2 regions of the Caproiciproducens sp. LBM24188 genome follow, and region 1 is predicted to be linked to the other one. Evidence: predicted binding sites of a transcription regulator. Region 1 holds the regulator's gene; the other holds the start of a gene.
The links. Region 1 encodes Rex, which represses fermentation and respiration genes when NADH is low (regulators of the CRP and FNR family bind a similar motif). Its sites were predicted from a motif close to ATTGTTAANNNNTTAACAAT; they were not measured.

Region 1 (3,413 bases):
GCGCTGCGCGCTGACCGTTGCAGAGTACCTTGCGTTTGAGCTTGACATGCATATTCTTGTCATCATGACGGATATGACCTCCTACGCGGAAGCACTTCGTGAATTCAGCTCTTCCAAGGGTGAAATTCCAGGAAGAAAAGGTTATCCGGGTTATTTATACTCTGACCTTGCTTCTTTGTACGAACGCGCGGGCATGGTAAAGGGAAAGAAAGGCTCTGTTACGCAGATTCCGATTCTGACCATGCCAAACGACGATGTTACACACCCGGTTCCAGACTTGACCGGTTATATCACAGAAGGCCAAATTGTGCTGGACCGCGCACTTGACAGCGCCGGAGTTTATCCGCCGGTTTCTGTGCTTCCTTCCCTGTCGCGTCTGATGAAAGACGGCATTGGCGAAGGCTTTACCCGTGCAGACCACGCCGCTGTTTCCAACCAACTGTTTGCTTCTTACGCAAAGGTAATGGATGCCCGTTCGCTTGCCTCTGTTATCGGTGAAGAGGAACTCTCCCCAACGGATAAGAAATATATTGAGTTCGGCAAACGGTTTGAGGCGCGGTTTGTCAACCAAGGCGCAAACGAGAACCGCTCCATTGACCAGAGCCTTGACCTTGGCTGGCAGCTGCTTGCCACCCTCCCCCGCGAGGAACTGGATCGTGTGGACAGCGAAACACTGGATCGGTATTATGAAAAGGCCAAACAGCAGCTGGAAAGCGGCGAAAAGTCCCAAAATAGCATAGACGCGGAACCGAACGAAAGCACCGAAAGTGATGAGCCGGTTTGATTCCGCTCCGTACCGGAGGAGGTGACCCGCCTTGGGTAATCAGATTGTACCAACCAAAGGCAATCTGCTAGCAACTAAAAAATCGCTTGCCCTGTCCCGCACAGGCTTTGAGCTGTTGGACCGCAAGCGCAATATCTTAATCCGGGAAATGATGGCACTGATCGGCCGGGCTGCAACCATACAGAACCAGATCGACGATACGTATGAGGAAGCTTATGCTGCGCTTCAAAAAGCCAATATCACGCTGGGAATCAGCGCGGAGCTTTCCCTTACGGTTCCGCTGGACAACAACCTGAACGTGGCCTACCGCAGCGTTATGGGCGTGGAAATTCCCATGGTGTCCCTGAAGGAATCCAAAATTCCGATTCCCTTTGGATTGAGGTCAACCAACATTGAGTTGGATAATGCATATAATAAATTTAACGATGTAAAACGCCTGACGGCGGAACTTGCCGAAGTAGAAAACAGTGTTTATCGTCTGGCCGACGCCATTAAAAAGACACAAAAACGCGCCAATGCTTTGCGCAACATCATGATTCCCCGCTTTGAGCAGACCGTGAAAATCATTACGGATGCTCTAGAAGAAAAGGATCGTGAAGAGTTCTCCCGTTTAAAGGTAATTAAACAACAGAAAAGCAATCAAAACAATTCTTAAGAACAAAACCCCGGCGCGTGTACCGGGGTTTTATTTTGTGAAATAATAAAAGAGAGCCGGTTCCGTTTTTTATGCGGAAACCGGCTCTTTTAGAATCAAAGACAGTCAAGAAGCATCTGGCGTATTAGAAATTTTATAGCAAAGTGTCATCAGGCTGTCGCTCAGATGCACATTTTCCACCAGTGCGTCCGGATATTTCATAATAATGTCGTAGTGACTGAAATTCCAGAAATTGCGCACACCGATATTATACAGACGTTCCACCAGTACGGCGGAAGCTTCTCTGGGAACGCACAGTACCGCCATCGAGGGCATATCGGCCTGACAAAACTCTTCCAAACTGGCAATATCCTGCACGGTAAGGCCGTTCACCGTTTTGCCGATTTTCTGCGGCGCGCTGTCGAAAATACCGATTAGATTGAAGCCATCATCTTCAAAAGACATATGCGAAGCGATCGCCTGCCCCAGGTTGCCGGCACCGAGCAGAATCGTTTTGTACCCGTTTGACAAGCCCAGGATATGGGCGATTTCTTCACAGAGCTGGTCCACCATATAACCGTAGCCCTGCTGGCCAAACCCGCCGAAACAGTTTAAATCTTGACGGATTTGCGATGCGGTAAGACCCAGTTTTGCCGAAAGCTCGGTGGATGAAATTCGAACCACGCCTTTGCTTCTCAGGTGTTTTAAAAAACGATAATACCGGGGCAGCCGCCGGATGACAGACATTGAAATATTCTCGCGTTTTGGCACAACGCATTACCTCCGTTTATCCTGCTTAAATTACAGTTTCAAAGCAAGCCTTTTCCCAATTTCCCGAAGAAACGTCTCCGTATCAACCGACTGCTTGTTGGGCAGTGTGGAAAGACTGGCAAGATCGCCGGTCATGACGCCGTCTTCAATGGTCTGCAGGGACGCTTCTTCCAGCATTTGTGCAAAACGCATCAATTCCGGCAGGGCATCAAGCTCTGCGCGCTTTTTCAGTGCGCCGGTCCATGCAAACAAAGTCGCCATCGAATTGGTAGACGTCTTTTCCCCTTTCAGGTGCTTGTAATAGTGGCGCTGCACGGTACCATGCGCCGCTTCATATTCGTACACCCCGTCGGGGGAAACCAGAACGCTGGTCATCATGGCCAGACTTCCGAACGCCGTCGCGACCATATCACTCATAACATCGCCGTCATAGTTTTTGCAGGCCCAAATGAAGCCGCCTTCCGAACGGACAACACGGGCCACAGCGTCGTCAATCAGAGTATAGAAGTAGGTAATTCCTGCTTTTTCAAAGGCCTCTTTGTAATCTTTGTCAAAAATCTCTTGAAAGATATCCTTAAAACGATGGTCGTATTTTTTGGATATCGTATCCTTGGTGGAGAACCAGACATCCTGTTTTGTGTCCAAAGCATAATTAAAGCACGATTTGGCAAAACTTTCAATACTTTTGTCGAGATTGTGCTGCCCCTGAATAATACCGGGAGTCTTAAAATCATGGATCAATGCGCGTTCTTCCGTTCCGTCGGGCCGGGTTACAAGAAGCTCCGCCTTAGAACCGGCCGGAACTGAGAGCTCCACATTGCGGTAAACATCACCATAAGCATGGCGGGCAATGGTAATCGGCTTCTTCCAGTTCGAAATATACGGGGAAATTCCCTTAACCAGAATCGGAGCGCGGAACACCGTACCGTCCAGAATTGCGCGGATGGTTCCATTCGGAGATTTCCACATCTCTTTCAGATTGTATTCCTTAACGCGCGCGGCGTTCGGGGTAATAGTGGCGCATTTGACCGCCACGCCGTATTTTTTCGTGGCATTCGCGGAATCCAAGGTCACCTGATCATTGGTTGCATCGCGGTTTTCCAAACCGAGGTCATAGTATTCCGTTTTCAGGTCGACATAAGGTGTAATCAGAATGTCTTTTATCATCTTCCAGATGACGCGGGTCATTTCATCCCCGTCCATCTCGACCAAGGGTGTTTTCAT
Region 2 (3,413 bases), 1.4 Mb from region 1:
GCGCATCACGCGGAGTTCCTTACGCTGGAGGTGCGCGAATCCAATGCGCCCGCCATTGCGCTGTATACTGCCGCAGGATTTCTGCCGGTGGGAAAACGGCGCAATTTTTATACCGACCCCCGCGAGAATGCGGTACTGATGACAAAAACATTATCTGGGAACAATGGATAGTGCAAAATTAATGGCCCTTTTGTTTTAAATTTTGAAGGAAAGAAATCCCAATATTTTCCCGAGAGCCGGCTGCTTAGTCTGAACTTTTGCCTTCAGGCCGGGCGGGCCCCTACTTTCGGTTCCGCCCGAAAGTAGGCAAAGTGTGGGCAGGGAGGGATTTGAAAGGCCAAAGGAGGGCTCCATAAATCCCTCCCTGCACCCTCCAAGGTATCCCCAAAAACGAACTTTTGCTTCCGATGTCTTGATGATTTTCATGGACGGAGCGAAAAAGAATTACTTCGCGTAAGGTACACTCTGCGACATCTATGGGCGGAGAACATCAAAGCGGTTTATATAGATACTAATTGAACGAATTAAAATAAAATAGGGAAAGGAAAATAATATGCGTATTTTGGCTTTGGAAAGCTCCTGCGACGAAACCGCAGCGGCGGTGGTGGAGGACGGCCGAAAAATTCTTTCTTCGGTGGTTGCCTCGCAGGTGGAGGAACATAAACTTTACGGCGGCGTGGTGCCGGAGATTGCCTCGCGCCGTCACTGTGAAGCGGTGGTGGGCGTTACGCAGCAGGCGCTGGACGAAGCCGGCATGAAGCTGGAGGACGTGGATGCCATCGCTGTAACCTATGCGCCGGGGTTGATCGGCGCTCTGCTGGTGGGCGTAAACTTTGCCAAGGGTCTGGCGGTGGCCAGCGGCAAGCCGCTGGTTCCGGTGCACCACCTGCGCTCCCATATCGCGGCAAATTACCTGACTTCACCGGAGCTGGAGCCGCCGTTCCTCTGTCTGGTGGTGTCCGGCGGGCACAGCCATATTATTGAAGTAAAAGATTACACCGATCTTCGTGTTTTGGGGCGCACCCGCGACGACGCGGCGGGCGAAGCGTTTGATAAGGCGGCGCGCGCTATGGGAATGCCGTACCCGGGCGGTGTGGAAATGGATAAAATTGCAGAAAATGGAAATCCGGAAGCATTTGCGCTTCCGCACCCCAGCGTGGACGGTGCGCCGTACGATTTCAGTTTTTCCGGTCTGAAAACTGCGGTGATTAATCTCATTCATAATGCGGAACAGAAGGGGCAGACGCTGAATGTGCCGGATCTCGCCGCTTCTTTCCGCAAGGCGGTTGTGGACTGCTTAGTCAAAAATTTTGTGCGTGCCGCGAAGGAAACCGGCAGCACCAAACTGGTGATTGCAGGCGGTGTTTCGGCCAATTCTCTGCTGCGCCGCAGACTGCAGCAGGAATGCGCCCAGCGCGGCTGGAGCTTTTACATGCCATTGCTTTCCCTGTGCGGGGACAACGCTGCCATGGTGGGTGCTCAGGGATATTATGAATACTGTTCGGGAACAATAGCAGGGCCTGATTTGAACGCCTGTGCAGAGCTTCCGATAGAGCGGTCGTACGGTTCCAAATGAAAAAGTATGAATATTTATGCATAAATATGTAAAATTAGAGAATAATTATAAATTTTATTCTTCTATAAAAATAATTTGCTAAAAAATTAACAAATTTCTCGTAACTCAATTGAATGTTGACAAAAATTGTATTATAATCTAAAGTGAAGAAAATTTCGTTAAGGCCATTGGGCCGAAAGGAGAAAGGGTTATGACTAACAACAAGTCAGTACTAAGCTGGATTGAAGAAATGAAACAGCTTGTCTGCCCCGACAATCTGGTCTGGATTGACGGAACAGAAGAACAGCTGGAACAGCTGCGCGCGGAAGCCTGCTCCACTGGGGAGCTCATTAAGCTGAACCAGGACAAGCTCCCGGGATGCTACCTGCACCGTACGGCCGTCAACGACGTTGCCCGTGTGGAAGACAGAACCTTCATCTGCTCCCGCAAGGAAGAAGACGCAGGCCCGACGAACCACTGGAAAGACCCCAAAGAAGCATATAAAATGCTTTACGATATTGCACGTGGAAGCTACAAAGGCCGCACCATGTATGTAATTCCGTACTCCATGGGCCCGATCGGTTCCCCGCTTTCCAAAATCGGCGTTGAGCTGACCGACTCTATTTACGTTGTATTGAATATGAGCATCATGGCCCGCGTTGGCCAGAAGGTATGGGATACCCTCGGCGACAGCAACGAATGGGTGCGCGGTCTGCACTGCAAGTGCGACATTGATGCAGAAAAGAGATACATCTGCCACTTCCCGGAAGACAACACCATTATTTCCGTGAACTCCGGTTACGGTGGAAACGTGCTGCTCGGCAAAAAGTGCTTTGCACTTCGTATTGCTTCCTACCTTGGTAAGACCCAGGGCTGGATGGCTGAGCACATGCTGATCCTCGGCCTGCAGAATCCGCAGGGCGAAATCAAGTATATTGCTGCTGCGTTCCCGTCTGCATGCGGCAAGACCAACCTTGCTATGCTCATTCCGCCGGAAGGCTACCGCAAGAAGGGCTATAAAATTTGGACGGTTGGCGACGATATCGCTTGGATGCGCCAGGGTGCCGACGGCAGACTGTATGCCATTAACCCGGAAAATGGCTTCTTCGGCGTTGCACCGGGAACCAACGAACATTCCAATCCGAATGCTCTTGCTTCCACAAAATCCGGCACCATCTTTACCAACGTTGCCCAGAACCTGGACGACAATACGGTTTGGTGGGAAGGCCTCGACAAGAATCCGCCGAAGCACGCTTTGAACTGGAAGGGCGAGCCGTGGGACGGCACCACTTCCGACCAGAAGGGCGCTCATCCGAACAGCCGCTTCACCGCGCCTGCTAAGAACTGCCCGTGCATCAGCCCTGAATTCGACAAGGGCGAGGGCGTGCCGATTTCTGCCATTATCTTCGGCGGCCGTCGTGCTCAGACCACTCCGCTGGTGTACCAGTCCCGTGACTGGAACAACGGTGTGTTCGTAGGCTCCATCATGGCTTCTGAAACAACCGCTGCTGCTGCTGGTGCAGTCGGTGTTGTACGCCGTGACCCAATGGCTATGCTGCCTTTCTGCGGCTATCATATGGGTGACTACTTCAAGCACTGGATCGAAATGGGCGAAAAGCTCGGCGACAAGGCTCCGAAGATCTTCAACGTGAACTGGTTCCGTGTGGACGACGAAGGTCACTTCGTTTGGCCGGGATTCGGCGACAACCTCCGTGTCCTCGAATGGATCATCAACCGTTGCGAAGGCAAGGTTGACGCGGTCGAAACTCCGATTGGCTATGTGCCGAAGCCGGAGGACATCAACCTGGAAGGCCTGAAGGACTTTGATCGTGATACCCTGAAGAGCATCCTCGAAGTC

Region 2: the regulator Rex is predicted to act here: its motif matches at 1,651-1,670, upstream of ACSVDI_RS00010 (phosphoenolpyruvate carboxykinase (GTP)).

The regions. Positions count from the first base shown of each region.
Region 1 covers NZ_CP196862.1:1,565,291-1,568,703, reverse strand. The annotation lists gene ACSVDI_RS07420 (V-type ATP synthase subunit B) at 1-784, shown strand, start outside; gene ACSVDI_RS07415 (V-type ATP synthase subunit D) at 816-1,439, shown strand; gene ACSVDI_RS07410 (redox-sensing transcriptional repressor Rex) at 1,545-2,189, opposite strand; gene ACSVDI_RS07405 (NADP-dependent isocitrate dehydrogenase) at 2,220-3,413, opposite strand, start outside.
Region 2 covers NZ_CP196862.1:738-4,150, reverse strand. The annotation lists gene rimI (ribosomal protein S18-alanine N-acetyltransferase) at 1-171, shown strand, start outside; gene tsaD (tRNA (adenosine(37)-N6)-threonylcarbamoyltransferase complex transferase subunit TsaD) at 554-1,576, shown strand; gene ACSVDI_RS00010 (phosphoenolpyruvate carboxykinase (GTP)) at 1,767-3,413, shown strand, end outside.